3 regions of the Bacillus sp. 1A genome follow, and region 2 is predicted to be linked to each of the others. Evidence: a T-box and tRNA genes for the amino acid it is inferred to sense, from the RefSeq annotation. Region 2 holds a T-box; the other regions hold tRNA genes.
What was found. A T-box is a leader RNA that pairs with one kind of tRNA and senses whether it is charged. The one in region 2 lies ahead of asnS (asparagine--tRNA ligase), so its partner is inferred to be a tRNA-Asn.
Positions count from the first base shown of each region.

Region 1 (7,120 bases), 1.6 Mb from region 2:
GGTTCAGGTTCAGGATTTTTTGGTTTTTCAGTTTGATTATCTTGGTTATTATTTGAATCTGGTTTTTCACCGTTACCCTGTACTTCTTTATCTGGATTTTCTTTCTTCACAATTGTGACTTTGGCACTTTTTTGCTTTGGCTCTATTGAAATATTACCAGGACCGCTCACTTGAATAGAAACATCCTTCGTCCCCGGAGATACATTTTGCAGATTAATGGCTGCTGTTATTTGAGCAGCTGTTATTTTATCTACTATACTTGTTTCTCCTGAAATATCAACGCTTATCTTCCCATCTTGCGGTGAAAGTAGCTGGGCCGTAACATCTTTAGAAAGTCCATTTTTTTGAATTGATATACCATCAATCGTTCTTGTTTTCGTTTGTTTTGTTTTTTGCACTCCTACCGAAACCTTCACTTGATTCGGTTTTGCACTTGTTACACCCTTTGGCAATAAAACAGAGGTATCGAATGTTGTAGACTCTGTCAATTGACTAAGATCTACTTCGACCCCCTCTATCGATTGTATATTATCCAAAATATCTTTTGGACCTGCTATTGTTACTTCTCTCGGCTCAATGCTAATATTTGTAACGGCCAATCCTTCTGGTAAACTCCCCTTTTTCGTATACGTTACAGGAACAGTTTTTTCAGTATTATTGGTCGTAGCTTGCGTCGCCACATTCAATGTTACACTAATTTTAGATGGACTCGTTCTTACATTTAAACGTTTTCCTTCTCTATTGTATAATGTAACTTCGGCTGTTTTTGTAACAGTTTTATTAACACCTTTTAAATCAATATACGCCTTAGCAGATGAAATACTTTCAATTTCTTCTTTCGTCCCAACTACCTCAACAGTATCAGGTTTAATGTTTGATTTTTCAAGAGTTGAACCCGCTGGCATTTGATCCTCATTTGATAATTTTAAGTCTACATGAACGTATTTTCTCGCTTTTTCATGTAGAGTAATTTTAATTGTTGATGGCTGAACTGTTCCTTTCACATCATCTGGAAGCCCGTTCGTTTTCAAAGAAACTTCATAAGTTCCTTTTTCGCTATCTCTCAAATCAACTGGTATATCAAATTGTTTTTTCGCTTTTGCTGTAGCAACTGCTGCTTTTGGGCCCTCTAACTTCACCTTAACGCCCTCTGACGGAATACCACTTACAATATATTTCTCTTCATCATACTTAAGGTTAATGGCATAATTAGTTAAGGTTTCTTTCGCATCATTTGCGAAAGGTAGTATCCCCGATGTCGTATTTTTTTCAGTTAAAGTCGCTGACATAAAAAGCATACACGCCAATAGTAATGAGATCCCTTTTAAAAACCAATGATTCTCCATTAACTTATCCATGACGCTTTCTCCTCCAATTCCATAAAGACGAAGAAGTCGTTTTTTCGCTCGCACTAAATTCAGCTAACAACATATCTTTCAGTTGTTCTGTCTTCAAATCACGATGCAACTTACCATTTTTCGTTAAAGAAATTTGGCCAGTTTCTTCCGACACAACTACTGTAATACTATCAGTAACTTCACTAACTCCCATTGCAGCGCGATGCCTAGTTCCTAGTTCCTTAGAGATAAACGGACTTTCCGATAACGGAAGATAACACGCTGCTGCTTTAATGGTACTTCCTTGCATAATAACCGCTCCATCGTGAAGAGGTGTATTAGGAATGAAAATATTAATAAGTAATTCCGATGATACGTGTGCATTTAGCGGAATACCTGTTTCCACATAATCACCCATACCGGTCTCTTTTGACAAAGTAATTAATGCACCAATTCTACGTTTCCCCATATATTCCGTTGCTTTCGCTATCGCTGTTGCAACGATTTCAGGTTCATCATCCTCATGAGTTCCAACACGCGAAAATAAACTCCCGCGTCCTAGCTGCTCAAGTGCTCTTCGCAATTCTGGCTGAAAAATAATAATAACGGCTAAAAATCCCCACGTTAATACTTGCTCAGTTAGCCAATAAAGCGTATGCAATTCAAGGAAAATACTGATCATCCGAACGACAATAATAACTGTAATCCCTTTTAAAAGTTGAACAGCTTTCGTCCCTCGGATTATGAGAATTAGCTTATATATAATAAACCATACAACGGCAATATCTAATACCGTACTAAGATATTTCAAAATGGTCGTATCTTCAAAAGGCATACTACCCCTTCCTCCTACTTACGAGCAATTCTATCCATATATTGAAATATTGTTTTATGCTCTATCTGTATGTATTTCCAACAACTAGTTAATTATACCATACATGAAACAAACGACAATTACAAACAACCCCCCTTTCGTCTAAATTGGCAAGATGTCAAACATTATTATCGTACAGTATAATATAAATCATTATTATACGCTTATTTTCAAATAAAAAAAGCAACTTCTCAGTTGCTTTTCTTACATTTATTTTAGTTTTTCACCGAATAAAGAACCCATTAAAGCAACTGCCGTTGTTGCCGTTCTGTTTCGCTCATCTAAAATGGTATTTACTTCAACAAACTCAGCAGATGTGACAATATCAGCTTCCGCTAACATTTCCATTGCTAAATGGCTTTCACGATAAGATAGGCCACCAATTACAGGCGTTCCAACTCCTGGTGCATCATGAGGATCAAGACCATCTAAATCTAATGATAAATGTACACCATCAGTATGAGATAAATAAGCGATTGTTTCTTCCATAACAGCCGTCATACCCATACGATCAATCTCGTGCATCGAGAATACTTTAATACCTTCCTCGCGAATAAAGTCTTTTTCTCCTTCATCTAATGCACGTGCACCGATAATTACAACATTCTCTTTTTTCACCTTTGGATATGCCCCGTATAAATCTACAAGCGTTTGATGTCCATACCCTAAACTTGCTGCAAGTGACATGCCATGAATATTTCCAGATGGTGAAGTTTCTTCTGTATTTAAGTCACCATGTGCATCGTACCAAATAACACCTAAATTTTTATAATGTTTCGCAACACCAGCTAATGTACCAATTGCGATACTATGATCACCACCTAATACAAGTGGAAAACGTCCCTCTTCTATAATATGATCCACCTTACTTGCTAATTCGTTACATACAGTTGCAACTTGTGTAAGGTTTCTTAAGTTTGTATTTACATCTGCTTCTTTTTCTCTCTCTATACATATATCTCCTATATCTTTAACGTCATATCCAATTTCTTCAATTCTTTCAATTACGCCTGCATAACGGATTGCACTCGGCCCCATATCTACCCCGCGACGCATCTGTCCTAAATCCATTGGAACTCCAATAACTGAGATTTCTTTTTTCATAGATAGTATCCCCCTTTTATGCCTTCACTAAATATTTTAAATCTTTTATATAGTCTGACTCAACTCGACATTTTTCTGTATGGATATACAAATTATTCACTTATATTCGCTTTAAAAACCAAATTTCAAGACTATTCTATGTATAAAGTTAACTTAATGAAACAACTACCATCATTATTATTAAATAATAATAAAAAACACTCCTACATTTAGAAGTGTTTTTCTGATGCTATTTTCCATACTGCGGCAATATTCTTTGCTGTCATTTCGATATTCTCTTCCGCTACTTTATATGCCTCTTCTAATGTCATAGGACTCGCTGTAATACTAAATACTGCATCGATTCCTTTTTCATGAACAGCTGAATAATTCGGAGATACAGATCCTCCAATAGCAATGACAGGAATACGAAAATGCTTTGCACGCTCCGCAACACCTACAGGGGCCTTTCCATATGCTGTTTGTTCATCTATTCTCCCTTCGCCAGTTATAATTAAATCTGCACCTTCTATATGCTTATTAAAATTTGTATAGTCTAATACAATTTCAATTCCTCTCCGCAAGCTTCCCTTTAACACTGCAATAACAGCTGCTCCCATTCCTCCTGCGGCTCCTGCGCCAGGTATTTCAGCTACGTCGCAAGATAAGTATTGTTTAAGGATATTCGCATAATGCTTTAAATTCTCATCCAGCTCTTTCATCATCTCTGCATTCGCACCCTTTTGCCTCCCAAATACGAAAGATGCTCCCCTTATTCCAACTAACGGATTATCTACATCACATGCTGCTTCTATCTTTATATGCATTAAGCGTGCATCCATGCATGAAAAATCAATAGCGACAATCGAATGTAACGTCCCTCCAGATGGCTCTATTACTTCCCCTTTTCCATTTATAAACCTGACCCCTAAAGCTGACAACATACCTGCTCCGCCATCATTTGTAGCACTTCCGCCAAGTCCTAAAATAATGTGCTCAGCTCCTTCGTCTAGCGCATGTAGTATAAGCTCTCCGGTTCCTTTAGTCGTTGTAATAAGTGGGTTTCGCTTTTTAAGCGGAACGTGTTGTAATCCTGATGCTGCTGCCATTTCAATAAACGCTGTCTTTTTATCTTTAGACATACCGTAAAAGGCTTGTACACGTTCTCTAAGCGGTCCTGTCACATGAAGGGGTATCATTCTTCCATCTGTAGCATCCACAAGTGAATCAACCGTTCCTTCACCTCCATCTCCAATTGGTATTTTTACGTACTCTGTTTTAGGAAAAATTGCTCCAAATCCTCTTTCAATAGCTTCACATACTTTTATAGCTTTTAAGCTTTCTTTATATGAATCAGATGCAATAACAACTTTCACAATTATCCCCCATCCTTTATTTTTACATTTTCTTCATTTTAAACGACAAGTATGAAAGTTGTCTTTTTAAATACAAAAAAAGCTTACATCATATGATGTAAGCTTTTTTATTTAGATGGAGCCTAGCGGGATCGAACCGCTGACCTCCTGCGTGCAAGGCAGGCGCTCTCCCAGCTGAGCTAAGGCCCCTTAGTAATAAAGCGGAAGACGGGATTCGAACCCGCGACCCCAACCTTGGCAAGGTTGTATTCTACCACTGAACTACTTCCGCGAAAATGGTGAGCCATGAAGGATTCGAACCTTCGACCCTCTGATTAAAAGTCAGATGCTCTACCAACTGAGCTAATGGCTCGTAAATGGCTGGGCTAGCTGGATTCGAACCAGCGCATGACGGAGTCAAAGTCCGTTGCCTTACCGCTTGGCTATAGCCCATTAATATTTACTAGTATGGTTATCTTTTCAAAAAAATAAACCCTCTCAGGTTATTTTAAAGAAAATGGTGGAGGGGGGCAGATTCGAACTGCCGAACCCGAAGGAGCGGATTTACAGTCCGCCGCGTTTAGCCACTTCGCTACCCCTCCGACATTTAAAATATATATGGTGGAGGATGACGGGATCGAACCGCCGACCCCCTGCTTGTAAGGCAGGTGCTCTCCCAGCTGAGCTAATCCTCCAAAAGTGGTGACCCGTACGGGATTCGAACCCGTGTTACCGCCGTGAAAGGGCGGTGTCTTAACCACTTGACCAACGGGCCAAAAATTTTAAAACTCTTCCCAAGCTTCCAACCGGGCTTGAACCGGTGACCTCTTCCTTACCATGGAAGTGCTCTACCAGCTGAGCTATGGAAGCATAATGGCTCCGCAGGTAGGACTCGAACCTACGACCGATCGGTTAACAGCCGATAGCTCTACCACTGAGCTACTGCGGAATAATAATAGCCTGGCAACGTCCTACTCTCACAGGGACAAGGTCCCAACTACCATCGGCGCTAGAGAGCTTAACTTCCGTGTTCGGTATGGGAACGGGTGTGACCTCTCTGCCATCATCACCAAACTATGAAGGCATATTCCTTCAAAACTAGATAACATTGCTACATATTATATGGTTAAGTCCTCGATCTATTAGTATTCGTCAGCTCCACATGTCACCATGCTTCCACCTCGAACCTATCAACCTGATCATCTTTCAGGGATCTTACTAGCTTACGCTATGGGAAATCTCATCTTGAGGGGGGCTTCATGCTTAGATGCTTTCAGCACTTATCCCTTCCGCACATAGCTACCCAGCTATGCCCTTGGCAGAACAACTGGTACACCAGCGGTGCGTCCATCCCGGTCCTCTCGTACTAAGGACAGCTCCTCTCAAATTTCCTACGCCCACGACGGATAGGGACCGAACTGTCTCACGACGTTCTGAACCCAGCTCGCGTACCGCTTTAATGGGCGAACAGCCCAACCCTTGGGACCGACTACAGCCCCAGGATGCGATGAGCCGACATCGAGGTGCCAAACCTCCCCGTCGATGTGGACTCTTGGGGGAGATAAGCCTGTTATCCCCGGGGTAGCTTTTATCCGTTGAGCGATGGCCCTTCCATGCGGAACCACCGGATCACTAAGCCCGACTTTCGTCCCTGCTCGACTTGTAGGTCTCGCAGTCAAGCTCCCTTATGCCTTTGCACTCTACGAATGATTTCCAACCATTCTGAGGGAACCTTTGGGCGCCTCCGTTACACTTTAGGAGGCGACCGCCCCAGTCAAACTGCCCACCTGACACTGTCTCCCGGGTCGATAAGACCCGTAGGTTAGAATTTCAATACAGTCAGGGCGGTATCCCACCAGCGCCTCCACCGAAGCTAGCGCTCCGGTTTCAATGGCTCCCGCCTATCCTGTACAAACTGTACCAAAATTCAATATCAGGCTACAGTAAAGCTCCACGGGGTCTTTCCGTCCTGTCGCGGGTAACCTGCATCTTCACAGGTACTATAATTTCACCGAGTCTCTGGTTGAGACAGTGCCCAAATCGTTACACCTTTCGTGCGGGTCGGAACTTACCCGACAAGGAATTTCGCTACCTTAGGACCGTTATAGTTACGGCCGCCGTTTACTGGGGCTTCAGTTCAGAGCTTCGCTTACGCTAACCCCTCTCCTTAACCTTCCAGCACCGGGCAGGTGTCAGCCCCTATACTTCGCCTTACGGCTTCGCAGAGACCTGTGTTTTTGCTAAACAGTCGCTTGGGCCTATTCACTGCGGCTTTCCGTTAAGAAAGCACCCCTTCTCCCGAAGTTACGGGGTCATTTTGCCGAGTTCCTTAACCAGAGTTCTCTCGCACACCTTAGGATTCTCTCCTCGCCTACCTGTGTCGGTTTGCGGTACAGGCACCTTTTATCTCGCTAGAAGCTTTTCTTGGCAGCGGGGAATCAAAGACTTCGCTCCATAAGGAGCTTCCCCAT
Region 1 is NZ_JBQYLZ010000001.1:425,332-432,451, forward strand. Features, by position in the region: gene ACUN0F_RS02225 (CdaR family protein) at 1-1,358, opposite strand, end outside; gene cdaA (diadenylate cyclase CdaA) at 1,351-2,172, opposite strand; gene rocF (arginase) at 2,422-3,315, opposite strand; gene ACUN0F_RS02240 (glycerate kinase) at 3,525-4,670, opposite strand; tRNA gene ACUN0F_RS02245 (tRNA-Ala) at 4,787-4,859, opposite strand; tRNA gene ACUN0F_RS02250 (tRNA-Gly) at 4,870-4,941, opposite strand; tRNA gene ACUN0F_RS02255 (tRNA-Lys) at 4,947-5,022, opposite strand; tRNA gene ACUN0F_RS02260 (tRNA-Gln) at 5,028-5,102, opposite strand; tRNA gene ACUN0F_RS02265 (tRNA-Tyr) at 5,168-5,251, opposite strand; tRNA gene ACUN0F_RS02270 (tRNA-Val) at 5,269-5,344, opposite strand; tRNA gene ACUN0F_RS02275 (tRNA-Glu) at 5,350-5,424, opposite strand; tRNA gene ACUN0F_RS02280 (tRNA-Thr) at 5,447-5,519, opposite strand; tRNA gene ACUN0F_RS02285 (tRNA-Asn) at 5,524-5,598, opposite strand; rRNA gene rrf (5S ribosomal RNA) at 5,608-5,723, opposite strand; rRNA gene ACUN0F_RS02295 (23S ribosomal RNA) at 5,772-7,120, opposite strand, start outside.
Region 1: it has a tRNA-Asn gene. The T-box ahead of asnS (asparagine--tRNA ligase) is inferred to sense a tRNA for this amino acid. The anticodon was not compared.

Region 2 (7,120 bases):
TCGGAAGAATGTTTCCAATGATAATTAAAACAAACAAAATGATATATACTTCTAAAAATCCGAGGATTGCCCCCGCAAACGCATTGACTTGCTTTAAAACCGGTATTTCTGCAAACATATTTAACAAATTACCAAGTAATGAAAGTGCGATTTTTGTAATAATAAACAATATGATAAACGCAAGCGCTTGATAAAATACTGTTTCAATATTATTTGCATCAATCCATTCTGGAACAGATACGTTTTTATCAAATGGATACGGAATAAATTTCGCAAGTGCTGGCGCTAAATCTTTACAGTACCAGTATGCAACAAGGTATGCGATAATAAAGCTTGTTAACTTTACAAGTTGCAGAATAAACCCTCTGCGTAAGCCGAGGAAAAATCCCATAACAAGCAGTAAAATGATAATAATATCAATCATGTTATTCCATTCCTTTTTTTGTCATACTTTCTTTCAATTTCTCATGTTCTTCTTTTAATTTTATGTAATCGTGTATGACGTTTACCGCCGTCAATACCGCTAGTCTACTCGTGTCAAGCGAAGGATTCTTGGCATTGAGTTCGCGCATTTTATCATCCACAATCGCTGCTACCATGCGGATATGACTTGTACTTTCATCGCCAACAACTGAATATTGTTGACCATAGATTTCTACATTAATTCGACTTTTCTTTCCCTTTTGTTGTGACAACTCACCGGCCTCCAATCACGTACAGAATCCTAAAGTTTATCATACCATGAACCATCATATTATGGAAACAGAAAGAACAATCCGATATGATAAAAATAACAATATAAAAAAAGGGGCGACCACTATGTCAAATTCTATCGTAATTCAAACAAATTCTACAGTAATTGAAGACATGAAACAACAATACAAACAGGCACTTAGCCCAAAAACCCCACAAGGCGGAATCTTCATGGCAAAGGTGCCGTCTTGCACCATTACAGCTTATAAATCTGGAAAAGTAATGTTCCAAGGTGGCCGTGCTGAAGCAGAAGCTTCTCGTTGGCAAACTGTCTCTCAAACACCGAAAACAGCTGTAAAAAAATCTGTCGATTCACACCGTTATGCACCACCTACTTCCATCGGTACAATGTCTATCGTAGGATCAGATGAAGTTGGTACTGGTGATTTCTTCGGACCGATGACAGTAGTTGCTGTATATATGGATGCTAAGCAAATCCCACTGTTAAAAGAACTTGGTGTAAAAGACTCTAAAAACTTAAATGACGATCAAATTACTGCCATTGCAAAACAACTTCTACACGTTGTTCCTTACAGCTCTCTTGTCCTTCATAATGAAAAATATAACGAACTATTTGATAAAGGAAACAACCAAGGTAAGTTAAAAGCTTTACTGCATAATAAAGCTATTACAAACTTATTAGCTAAAATTGCACCTACAAAACCTGAAGGCGTCTTAATCGATCAATTCACACAACCTGATACATACTACAAATATTTAGCAAAACAAAAGCAGGTACAGCGTGAAAATGTTTACTTTGCGACGAAAGGTGAAAGCGTCCATTTAGCAGTAGCCGCTGCTTCTATTTTAGCTCGTTACTCATTCGTAAAACAGTTTAACGAACTAAGCAAAAAAGCTGGTATGCCACTTCCAAAAGGTGCTGGTAAACAAGTTGATATTGCAGCTGCTAAATTAATTCAAAAGCTTGGTAAAGAACGATTACCTGAGTTTGTGAAAATGCATTTCGCTAATAAGGAGAAGGCGTTTCGCTTATTAAAATAGTATCGACAAAAACAGGAGCCTACAAACTCCTGTTTTTTGTTTCACTCTACTATTGTCCTTTTATTTTTGTTACAATTAAAATATACAGATTATTCTAACATAGGAGGAGATTCCCAGTGCTACTTCTACAAATGATTCTAAATATTTTACTAGGCGATCCACACGAAAGACAGTTTGAAATTAGAGAAAACATTCAGCTACTAAGTGAACAACGAGAGTTCAACGATTTAATAGAGCGCTACGGCCGATCTTTCTTATTAAACTTTCGGATTCGAAGATTTATCGGGAAACACGATGCCCGCTTGTTAATACACAATCCAGCAAAACTACAACACTTCTGTGAGGAACTTGAATCTATGATTAGAAAAAAAGGATTGTTTACATAAGGAGGGAATTCATATGAACGCTGTGAAAATTAAAAAGTTATTATATGTTTTTGTACACCTCGTAGGTCCACTTTCTTACTTCATTATTTCTACCATTTGGGGAGCTTTTTTCACTACTAAATCAACATTCGAAAATATATCTGATAACCTTGGCGTTATGGCCATCTATTACGTGTTCATGAGCTTACTGTGGTATTTCTATTTAGATCGATTAGACAAAGATGTAGATAAAATTACAAAGGAAATTAACGATAATAAGGTGTAATACATATAAAAAAAGGAGAGCCGCCAAGACTCTCCTTTTTTATGTTAACTTCTTTTCTGCTTCTTATTTGATGAAGATACTTTATGAGAACCTGTTTCATGTGTCGTCGTTCCTTGTCCTTCTACTTCTGGAGAACCAAGGCTTGATCTTGAATGATCTTTTTTCACTTTTTTACTCATTTATATTCACCCCTTCGCGTTACTTTTTGCTACGAGGTAATAAACTATGCAAAATAAAAAGCGAGAGGAAACCCTCTCGCTTTTTCATATCTTAAAACTCAGAAGAACCTGGAGTTCTTGGGAATGGAATTACGTCACGGATGTTAGCCATGCCAGTAATGTACATTAGGAAGCGCTCGAAACCTAGACCAAATCCAGCATGTTTTGTACCGCCGTATTTTCTAAGTTCTAAGTACCACCAGTAGTCCTCTTCGTTCATACCTAATTCTTTAATTCTGTCTACTAAAACGTCCATTCTTTCTTCACGTTGACTTCCGCCGATTAATTCGCCGATGCCAGGAACTAGAAGGTCAGTAGCAGCTACTGTTTTTCCATCTTCATTCATACGCATGTAGAACGCTTTAATGTCTTTCGGATAGTCAGTTACGAATACAGGGCGTTTGAAGATTTCTTCTGATAAGTATCTTTCGTGCTCTGTTTGTAAATCAATACCCCATTCTACTGGGTATTTGAAGTCAGCACCCGATTCTTGAAGTACTTTAATTGCTTCTGTATATGTGATACGACCGAAGTCAGAGTTAATTACGTTGTTCATGCGCTCTAGAACTGTTTTATCAACGAAGCTGTTGAAGAAGTCCATTTCTTCTGGTGCATGCTCTAGTACGTATTTCATTGCATATTTCAGCATATCTTCTGTAAGATCCATTACGTCGCCTAATTCAGCGAATGCAATCTCCGGCTCAACCATCCAGAACTCAGCTGCATGACGAGTTGTGTTTGAATTTTCTGCACGGAATGTAGGTCCGAATGTGTATACGTCACGGAATGCTAATGCATAAGCTTCAGCGTTCAGCTGTCCACTTACTGTTAAGTTTGTTTCTTTGCCGAAGAAGTCTTTTGATTCATCAACTTGTCCGTCTTCACCTTTTGGTACGTTGTTTAAATTTTGCGTTGTTACGCGGAACATTTCGCCTGCACCTTCTGTATCACTACCAGTGATGATTGGTGTATGAACATGTACGAATCCACGCTCTTGGAAGAACTGGTGAATCGCAAATGCTGCGACAGAACGTACACGGAACGTTGCAGAGAATGCATTTGTTCTTGGACGTAAGTGAGCGATTGTACGTAAATATTCAAACGTATGACGTTTCTTTTGAAGTGGGTAATCAGAATCTGATAAGCCCTCGATATCAATTTTTTCTGCTTTAATTTCAAATGGTTGCTTCGCTCCAGGCGTTGCAATTACTGTACCTTCTACTTTAACTGAAGAGCTAAGTGGAAGTTTTGCAATTTCTTTGAAGTTTTCTAACTCTGTATCGAAAACGATTTGAACGCTTTTGAAGAAGCTACCGTCGTTTAATTCGATGAAACCAAATGCTTTTGAATCACGTAAGTTACGAATCCACCCTGATACTTGTACTGTTTGACCTGCGTATTTATCTGTATCTCTATACAGACTTTTTACTAATGTGTTTTCCATAGTGAAATTCTCCTTTGCACATATATTTAAATACAAAAAAACCTTTCATCCATAAAGGGACGAAAGGTTAAACTTCGCGGTACCACCCAATTTGTCATAAAGACCAACTTTAACTCGTATGTAATACATACTTCCCGGTTTGTAACAGGCCGGATTCCCGTCTAAGCCTACTCTTGAATACAAGTTTCAATTTCGGTTAGCAACTCCAAGGTGTTCTTCACATATACCGCCTCATCAGGCTCTCACCGTCCCTGACTCGCTTTGGATTATAGTATATACTACTTTTCCTTATCATCGTCTTTCATTTTGTTAAACTAAAATTAATGTACTACATTCGAGAGAAAGATGCAAGATACCAAAAAATATATCAGCGATTTTTGTAATATATCGATTTTCCGACAATCGTGCCATAAAAAAATTGCCGGACTTAATCCGGCAATCTTTTATTACTTACGTAACTCCGCACCAAATTTCTCTTCTACCGTTGTTAATACACGGTTATGTGCTTCTGTTACTTCTTCGTCTGTTAACGTACGTTCTGCATCGAAGTAGGTCATAGAGAATGCAAGTGACTTCTTGCCTTCTTCCATTTTTTCACCTTCGTATAAGTCGAATAACGTTACGTCTTTCAGAAGTTCTCCGCCAGCTTCAGCAATGACTTGCTTCATTTCGCCAGCTTTTGTTTCTTTTGTTACGACAACAGCCATATCACGTGTCATAGATGGGAAACGTGGAATTGCTGCGTAGTAAGTTTCTTCTGCGTCTGCACCAAATACTTTTACAAGAGATAATTCGAATACGAATGTATTTTTCACATCTAATTGTTTTTCTGCTTCTGGGTGCAATTGACCGATGAAACCAATTACTTCGCCATCTAATACGATGTCAGCTGTACGACCTGGGTGCATACCTTCACGTTTTGCTGGTGCATAAGTGATTTGGTTTGCAACGCCAAGTACGTCGAATAATCCTTCTAGTACACCTTTCACAACGAAGAAGTCTACTACTTTCTTCTCACCTTGCCATGCATGGTGAAGAGCAAGTCCTGTCATAACACCTGCAAGATGTTGTTCTTCTTTCGGAAGTTCTCCTGCTTCTGTTGGTAAGAAGACAGAACCTACTTCGTATAAAGCAACACTATCGTTTTTACGTGCCACATTATATGAAACAGCTTCTAGTAATTGCGGTACTAAACTTAAACGAAGTTGGCTACGCTCTTCACTCATTGGAAGTGCAAGGTTTACAGGAGCTTTTTCATTTGGCTCAACCATATATTGCTTCGCTTTATCAGCGCTTGTTAATGAATATGTGATCGCTTCATATAAACCAGCACCCTCTAGGAATCGACGTACTTTACGACGTTTCGTTTGTGCTGATGTTAATTTACCACGAGTCATTGTTCCAGAAGGTAATGTAACTGGAATGTGGTCATAACCGTATAGACGACCCACTTCTTCTACTAAGTCTTCTGAAATTGTAATATCAGGACGACGTGCTGGTACATTCACATGGAATGTTCCTTCTACTTCTGTGAATGGGAATTTCAAGTTTGTGAACATTGTACCCATTTCACTTGCAGAAATATTTGTACCTAATACACGGTTTACTTTTTCAGCAGTAACAGATACTGTACGCTCTTGTACTTGTAAGTTGTCAGCTTCTACTACACCTTCAAGTGCTTCTCCGCCAGCGTATTTTGCCATTAAAGCAGCTGCGTGTTGAATTGCTTCAAATGTACGTGTTGGGTCGATTCCTTTTTCAAAACGTGCGCTTGATTCACTACGAAGACCTAAGTCTTTTGATGTACGGCGCACTGTTTGACCTGCAAAGTATGCAGATTCAATTAAAACGTTTACTGTCTCATTTGTAACTTCAGAATCCGCTCCGCCCATTACACCAGCAACAGCTAAAGCTTTTGTTCCGTTTGTAATTACAAGGTGGTGGCTTTGTAACGTACGCTCTTGATCATCTAACGTTTCAATTTTTTCGCCTTCTTTTGCAAGACGAACAACGATTTCTTTTGAACCTAATTTATCGTAATCGAATGCATGTAACGGTTGACCGTATTCCATTAAAATGTAGTTTGTAATATCAACTACATTGCTAATTGGACGAATGCCAGCTGCCATAAGGCGCGTTTGCATCCACATTGGTGATGGACCAATCTTTACGTTTTTCACCATTTTTGCAATATATAATGGGTTTTCTTCTTTCGCTTCTACACTTACAGAAATGTAATCAGAAGTTTTTTCTGCCGTTTCTTGTAAGCTGATAGCTGGAAGTTTTACTTCACGGCCATAAATAGCAGCGACTTCATATGCAACACCTAACATGTTTAAGCAATCTGCACGGTTTGGTGTTAAACCAAGCTCAAGTACTTCATCATGTAAGTTTAAAATTTCAAGTGCGTCTGCACCAACTTCAGCGTCACTTGGGAAGATGAAGATACCGTCTGCATATTCTTTTGAAACTAACTTTCCATCAATACCAAGCTCTTGAAGCGCACAAACCATACCGTGCGAAGCTTCACCGCGTAGTTTTGCTTTTTTAATTTTGAAGTTACCAGGAAGTACAGCACCAACTTTTGCAACTGGTACTTTTAAACCTTTTGCAATATTAGCAGCTCCACAAATAATTTGAACGGGCTCTTCTTCACCGATATCGATTAAACATTTGCTTAATTTATCAGCTTCTGGGTGTTTTTCACATTCTAATACGTGACCAACTACAACACCTTTTACACCTTTATTTAATACTTCAACACCTTCTACTTCAATACCACTTTTCGTGATTTTGTCTGCTAGTTCTTGTGCTGTTACATCCTTAATATCTACATACTCTTGTAACCAACGATATGATACGAACATACTTATCCTCTCCTTCCCTTACGCTCGTTTGAATTGTTGTAAGAAACGTACATCATTTGTATAGAAATGACGAATGTCATCTACGCCGTATTTCAACATTGCGATACGCTCTGCGCCCATACCGAATGCGAAACCTTGATATTCTTTTGAATCATAACCAGCCATTTCAAGTACGTTCGGGTGAA
Region 2 is NZ_JBQYLZ010000001.1:2,026,477-2,033,596, reverse strand. Features, by position in the region: gene ACUN0F_RS10265 (CvpA family protein) at 1-424, opposite strand, end outside; gene zapA (cell division protein ZapA) at 426-695, opposite strand; gene rnhC (ribonuclease HIII) at 820-1,755, shown strand; gene ACUN0F_RS10250 (hypothetical protein) at 1,872-2,141, shown strand; gene ACUN0F_RS10245 (hypothetical protein) at 2,155-2,406, shown strand; gene ACUN0F_RS10240 (YuzL family protein) at 2,451-2,585, opposite strand; gene asnS (asparagine--tRNA ligase) at 2,677-4,068, opposite strand; T-box leader at 4,121-4,372, opposite strand; gene pheT (phenylalanine--tRNA ligase subunit beta) at 4,515-6,935, opposite strand; gene pheS (phenylalanine--tRNA ligase subunit alpha) at 6,954-7,120, opposite strand, start outside.

Region 3 (7,120 bases), 1.7 Mb from region 2:
TGAACGAAGCTGGTGCGAGTGTGTATTCGGCCTCCGATTTAGCTCGTGAGGAATTTCCGAATTTACAGGTTGAAGAAAGAAGTGCTGTTTCTATTGGGAGACGTCTGCAAGATCCACTTGCTGAACTTGTGAAGATTGATCCTAAATCAGTTGGGGTTGGACAATACCAACATGATGTATCTCAAAAGAGGTTGAATGAATCATTAACATTTGTAGTAGAGACGGCAGTTAACCAAGTTGGTGTGAATGTAAATACAGCTTCAGTTGCGTTATTGCAATATGTTTCGGGTTTATCGAAAACTGTTGCGAAAAATATTGTGGCAAAGCGTGAAGAGGAAGGGAAATTTACAAAACGAACAGACTTAAAGAAAATACCGCGTCTAGGTGCGAAGACATATGAACAATGCATAGGTTTCTTACGTATATTAGAAGGGGCAAATCCGTTAGATCGAACGGGTATTCATCCAGAACAATATAAAAATGTTGAATTGTTATTGAAGAGTCTAGGGTTATCAAAAGATGACGTAGGGCAATTGCAATTACAAAAGAGCTTAGAAGAAGTGGAGATTTCTAAGTTATCGCAAGAAACGGGAGTTGGGGAGCCAACATTAGTTGATATTATAGATGCGCTCATTAGTCCAGAGCGAGACATGAGGGATGAGTTGCCTAAACCGCTTCTGAAAAAAGGGATTTTGAAATTAGAAGATTTAAAACGTGGTATGGAACTGGAAGGAACAGTTCGTAACGTTGTTGATTTTGGTGCTTTTGTTGATGTAGGTGTAAAACAAGATGGTTTAGTACATATTTCTAAACTAAGCAAACAGTATGTGAAGCATCCGTTAGATATTGTATCTGTCGGACAAATCGTCAAGGTATGGGTAGATGATATTGATACGAAAAAAGGTCGCGTTGCACTATCCATGTTGCCGATTGAATAGTAAGAGAAGAGAGCAGATGAAACTGCTCTTTTTTTTATGGGATAAAACGTGTAATGGATTATGAGCTTTGATTTATTTTGCTATAATAAAACCAGCATTCATTTAGTAATTTAATTTGATACCGGTTTTTTTCAAAATATGCGCGTTGCATTTGTTTTTTTAGCCACGTAGGCATAGGAATCCCTCCTTGTTTAATCCTACTCTCAAAAATGTAAGGTGCTATTGATGAGAGGTTGGTGAGTGGATTTCTATTCATGCTATATTTTTAGAAACCACGCTTCTTGAATGAGGATGGGTATATGTACTATTTAATATATGTATAAGGGAGGAGAAAAGTGTAAAAATATTTTTTAGTTTAGGAGGAATGAGAGTGGATGAGCAAGAAATACAGCGTCTGGTGGAAGAAGTATCACTACAATACTTCGGAATGCCATTTTTACATAGAGCTATGTTCAATAGTAGGTTGCGTACAACTGGTGGACGTTATCTATTGAATACACACAATATTGAACTGAATTATCGATATTACGAAATGTATGGGAAAGAAGAGTTAGTCGGAATCATTAAACATGAGCTTTGTCATTATCACTTACATATTACAGGAAGGGGCTATAAGCACCGTGATAGAGATTTTCGTGAATTGTTGAAAGAAGTTGATGCGCCACGCTTCTGTAAACGAATAATTAATGAAGAGAAGGAAAAAAAGGTTTATACGTATGAATGTATGGGCTGTTTGCTTCAATATGTAAGAAGACGTCAAATAAATACAAAAAGATATGTCTGCGGAAAGTGTAAAGGGAAACTGAACCTGATAAAGAAAACATCTTGACAGTGAAAACGCAATCCAGTATATTATAAACATGTCACGTTTGTACAAGATGTTGAGAAAAAACATCTTGACTTACGATAAGAAATTTTATAAGATACAAATTGTCTTTATTATTCCGCAGTAGCTCAGTGGTAGAGCTATCGGCTGTTAACCGATCGGTCGTAGGTTCGAGTCCTACCTGCGGAGCCATACAGAGAAGTACCCAAGTGGCTCAAGGGGCTCCCCTGCTAAGGGAGTAGATCGCTAACGCGGTGCGAGGGTTCGAATCCCTTCTTCTCTGCCATACATACTGGCCCGTTGGTCAAGTGGTTAAGACACCGCCCTTTCACGGCGGTAACACGGGTTCGAATCCCGTACGGGTCACCACTTCGGAGGATTAGCTCAGCTGGGAGAGCACCTGCCTTACAAGCAGGGGGTCGGCGGTTCGATCCCGTCATCCTCCACCATATAAATTATATAAATAGTATCATCGCGGGGTGGAGCAGTACGGTAGCTCGTCGGGCTCATAACCCGAAGGTCGCAGGTTCAAATCCTGTCCCCGCAACCAAATGGTCCCGTGGTGTAGTGGTTAACATGCCTGCCTGTCACGCAGGAGATCGCCGGTTCGACCCCGGTCGGGACCGCCATTTTAACTTCTGCTATTTGGCAGTTGTTTTTTATTGGACATTATGTTACAATAACATTTGTCTTTGGAAAGAAGATAAATATTTCGATGGGCTATAGCCAAGCGGTAAGGCAACGGACTTTGACTCCGTCATGCGCTGGTTCGAATCCAGCTAGCCCAGCCATTTACGAGCCATTAGCTCAGTTGGTAGAGCATCTGACTTTTAATCAGAGGGTCGAAGGTTCGAATCCTTCATGGCTCACTTTTGTTTTTTCCGCGCGGTCGTGGCGGAACGGCAGACGCGCTAGGTTGAGGGCCTAGTGGGGGAAACCCCGTGGAGGTTCAAGTCCTCTCGGCCGCATCAAAAAATCTTTTTAAAAAGTACTTGCATTTGAAAATGTAGTATGATAAGATAATTGAGTCGCCAAAATACAACGACGAAAAAACATCATGAATAAGCGCCCGTAGCTCAATTGGATAGAGCGTTTGACTACGGATCAAGAGGTTAGGGGTTCGACTCCTCTCGGGCGCGCCATAACGGGAAGTGGCTCAGCTTGGTAGAGCACCTGGTTTGGGACCAGGGGGTCGCAGGTTCAAATCCTGTCTTCCCGACCACGCGGGTGTAGTTTAGTGGTAAAACAAGAGCCTTCCAAGCTCTGGTCGAGAGTTCGATTCTCTTCACCCGCTTTTGAAACGTGTCGCACAAAGGATTATTTTGTTCAGTTTTGTAATAACTCCGGATTTTCATTGATGTTTCCCAAAACTTTTACATTGTCGTACCATCTAAACTCAAATCCTGTATATCCACCATTACCTGCATTCGCTTTATAAAGATTGATAGGGCATTTCTTATATGTAGCCTGTTTTGTATCGTAGACAACAACACCTGTCATTCTTTCTCCTGTTTCAATCATCAGGTTGTACCAGGTAACTACATCACCCTCGTATATTTCATTTCCCTCTGAATCCTTTTGTTCAATGTACTGCATTAAAATAATGTGCCCTTTCCTGTGTTCTTCAATTGGTTCTGTAAATGATTCAACATTATCCTCCATGTACGGATCTTGCAATCATTATCAAATTCAGCTTCACCCATGCACGAAACTTTATTTCTCTCATTTCCCTCTACCCCCTGAATAAAACTCAATATTTCGTCAATACTATAGACAACCCATTTCTAAACCACATTCCATGATTGGAGGAGCAGTTAGCTTTTGCTAGCTGCTCTTTTATATTGAACTAATAATAAAATTTCGTTCTATTTTTCCTTTCTAAAACATATAAATTCAACCTCAGAATTCAGCTCAAAAAGTTACCTCCTATCGTATGAGCGCCCTATAAGGGTGCTCTTTTTTATATTCACGACACAAGAAAAGTATTTTATGCATATCTTATAAAAAGTGAATTCACACCTCATACTTTCTCCTGAAATTCTTGGTCAAAGAGCATCTACACATGGTGCTCTTTTTCATTTCCTATAAAATGAAATTTTTATTAAGTTGTTCCCACATAGCATTTCAAGTTCTGTACATACTATAACTGTAACTTAAAGTTACATATCCGAGCTTGTAGGGCCTAATTTCTTTTGTACAACAAGCAGTTAGCTAATTAAGCTGACTGCTTGTTGTACAAAATGAAGTTTTTATAAAAAGCTTTCTCAACACCTATATACTGGAAATTAATTACCTTTTATGGTAACGTATTGGTAATCCCATAAAGATCTATCGTTCCATTAAAAGGACCCGTCCCCTATGAACTGAACCCAAAAAGTTAGACAAATATATTAAGCAGCTACTAAGGATTGAACTCTGTATTGCACAGGGGACAATCCTTTTAGTTTTGTTTTAATTCTTTTGTGATTGTAGTAATGAATATAAGTTTCTAGTTCTTGCTTAAATTGTTCCATACTTTCAAACTCTTTAAGATAAAGTAATTCAGACTTTAATAAGCCAAAGAAATTTTCCATGACTGCATTATCTAAGCAATTTCCCTTACGGGACATACTTTGGATAACGTTATGTTTTTTAAGCGACTGATGATATTGTCGCATTTGATAATGCGAACCTTGATCCGAGTGTAAAATAGGAGTTTCCTTATCATTCAAACGTTGAAACGCCTTATTTAACATTTTAGAGACAAGGGAATACGCAGGTCTATGTTCTATGTTGTAAGCTATAATTTCTCCGTTATATAAGTCTAAAATGGGTGATAGATATAGTTTTTTACCATGTAAGTGGAACTCTGTCACATCTGTTACCCATTTTTCATTTGGTTTTGATGCGTGAAAATTACGTTTTAAAATATTAGGAGCGAATTTCCCGACAGTCCCTTTATATGAACGATATTTTTTTAATCGAACAAGACATTTTAATCCCAGGATATTCATTAAACGTTGTATAGCGTTTTTCAAACGCCTTTTCCCCTGAAAATTCAAACCGTTTAATCCATTGATAAAGTTCTCTAGGATGAACCCCTATAGAATTAGCAATGGTTTTTCCGCCTTCAGTACCTTCTAGATATCGTTTTACTGCTTGTATTTTATCTTTTGAAGAAAATTTTCACTATATGAAAGTTAAACATGTTTTAAAATTTGTATCTTTCGAAACACTTCACAGACGTATCGAAGATTCTTTTTATCTTAAGATATATGAAAATAAAAACTATTTATGAAGGGGTTCTTTACAAACGAAAAGAAGGCATCTCGAATAAAGATTAATCAAAATGGCCCTCTCTACACATGCCCAGCAACTTAAGAATTCAAAATTACCCCAAAACGAAAATTCTATTCATTATTGACTACTAATAATGATGCATCATTTTAATTAGGTTTGCATATCATAAACATCTTCTTTTCTTCTACTAAGAGTGCGGATTTATACAATAAGATTTATTTTTTCAATTATTAAAAAATAAACAACGAACCAATATTACAACTGATAGAGGTATGTTATAATAAGTGAATAAGGATTTTACCCTTATTCACTTATTATAGGAGAGTGTTTAACATGATTATCAAGTTCATTCGTTTACGTTAATTTTAAACACAATTTGTTATGCCCAATTATTTTTTTCAAGATGTTTGGGTTTATTTGATTGTGTCTTTTTTATTAAATAAATACGAATGAAATGAGGAGTTAATCATGAATGAAAAAATTATTAAAATTAATGAAATTGATATATGTACAGAGAGCTTTGGCAATTTAGAAGATCCAGCAGTACTACTGATTATGGGAGCCATGTGTTCAATGGTTTATTGGGATGAAGAATTTTGTCAACAATTAGCTGATACGGGCCGTTATGTAATTCGTTATGATAATAGAGATGTCGGACGGTCAACAACTTATGAGCCGGGGAGTTCCCATTATACTGTGGTAGATATGGCTGATGATGCGGTTGGGGTACTCGATGCATATCATATTGACGAAGCACACATTGTTGGAATGTCATTGGGTGGAATGATTGCTCAAATTATAGCCTTAAGGAACACACAGAGAGTTCTAAGTATAACTTTGATTGCATCAGGTATTTTTGGTTCTGAAGACAACAACCGTAATTTGCCTCCGATTGACGAGAAGATACTCGCTTACCATGCTAATGGGGCCAAACTAAATTGGTCGGATGAAGAATCTGTTGCAAATTACTTGGTTGCAGGATCAGCGTTACTCTGTGGTTCAAAGCATAAATTTGATGAGAAGAGGACTTATAAGCAGGTAGAAAAAGAAATAAAACGAGCAAATAATCTACTTAGTATGTTTAATCACTCCCTTCTTAAAGGCGATGATTCTTATGAGGGGAAGTTAAAAGGAATTAATATACCAACTTTGGTTATCCATGGTACAGAAGATACAGTGCTTCCATACGAGCACGGTCTTGCTCTTGTTAATGAAATTCCGCATGCTTTGTTACTAACCCTAAAAGGATCGGGGCACGAAATTCATTGCGACGATTGGGTTCATATAATCAACGCTATTTCGAATCATACTTCTGTCTTGTAATCATTATAGGAATCGTATAAAACAAAAAAACACTTGGAAAAAGGGCTACAATCGATCTTGTAACCCTTTTTTCTATTAAAAATCAGTTTTGGAACTGTTGCTCAGTTAAAGAATATTAATATTCTTTAACTGATATTCCCTTCCTAAAAGGGGTAGCGTCGCATTGTCATCAACTTAAGAATTAAAAATTACCCCATGCGTATCTAGCTAAGATTTTGAATCGTCTCCAAAAAGAAAAATAAGCTAACTTCTCAGAGTAACTATTTGAAGAGAAAGAAATTTTTCATTTAGGGGGTTTATGAAAACCTTAGCTTGATAGCGATGGGGTACCGCCAGCATTTTTGAAAAAAACCATGTTAAGTAAATTTCAACACAAAACAGCCGGCTTTAACCCTTTAAGGCTAAATCGGCTGTTTTATATTCAAAACTTAGTTGTATGTAATATCAAAAGAAAATGTTTCTTTTAGTCCCTTTTTCCCGTCAGAAGTAATTTTTATTGCTCTTGTTTTAGGTAAACGTTGAACCCAATTTAATTCTAATAGTCTTTCTAGAAGGGCATTTCCTAATGCTCCCGCAAGGTGGTGACGTCTTTCACTCCAATCTAAACATTTATGTGTGAATGAACGACGCTTTTTCTTAACCCTTTCAAGATCAATTTGAAAAGTTGCAAAGAATGACTCTCCTTTTTCAGTAACAGTAAACCCGTCCTTTTCTTCATAAATAACACCTATTTTAATTAAAGAATCTGTTAATT
Region 3 is NZ_JBQYLZ010000001.1:330,254-337,373, reverse strand. Features, by position in the region: gene ACUN0F_RS01785 (Tex family protein) at 1-938, shown strand, start outside; gene cmpA (cortex morphogenetic protein CmpA) at 997-1,113, opposite strand; gene ACUN0F_RS01775 (SprT family protein) at 1,309-1,767, shown strand; tRNA gene ACUN0F_RS01770 (tRNA-Asn) at 1,882-1,956, shown strand; tRNA gene ACUN0F_RS01765 (tRNA-Ser) at 1,960-2,050, shown strand; tRNA gene ACUN0F_RS01760 (tRNA-Glu) at 2,059-2,133, shown strand; tRNA gene ACUN0F_RS01755 (tRNA-Val) at 2,138-2,213, shown strand; tRNA gene ACUN0F_RS01750 (tRNA-Met) at 2,238-2,314, shown strand; tRNA gene ACUN0F_RS01745 (tRNA-Asp) at 2,318-2,393, shown strand; tRNA gene ACUN0F_RS01740 (tRNA-Gln) at 2,481-2,555, shown strand; tRNA gene ACUN0F_RS01735 (tRNA-Lys) at 2,561-2,633, shown strand; tRNA gene ACUN0F_RS01730 (tRNA-Leu) at 2,650-2,732, shown strand; tRNA gene ACUN0F_RS01725 (tRNA-Arg) at 2,830-2,906, shown strand; tRNA gene ACUN0F_RS01720 (tRNA-Pro) at 2,910-2,986, shown strand; tRNA gene ACUN0F_RS01715 (tRNA-Gly) at 2,988-3,058, shown strand; gene ACUN0F_RS01710 (YopX family protein) at 3,091-3,426, opposite strand; partial or broken gene ACUN0F_RS01705 (IS3-like element ISBth167 family transposase) at 4,155-4,769, opposite strand; gene ACUN0F_RS01700 (helix-turn-helix domain-containing protein) at 4,702-4,908, opposite strand; gene ACUN0F_RS01695 (alpha/beta fold hydrolase) at 5,512-6,366, shown strand; partial or broken gene ACUN0F_RS01690 (ArsR/SmtB family transcription factor) at 6,795-7,120, opposite strand, start outside.
Region 3: it has a tRNA-Asn gene. The T-box ahead of asnS (asparagine--tRNA ligase) is inferred to sense a tRNA for this amino acid. The anticodon was not compared.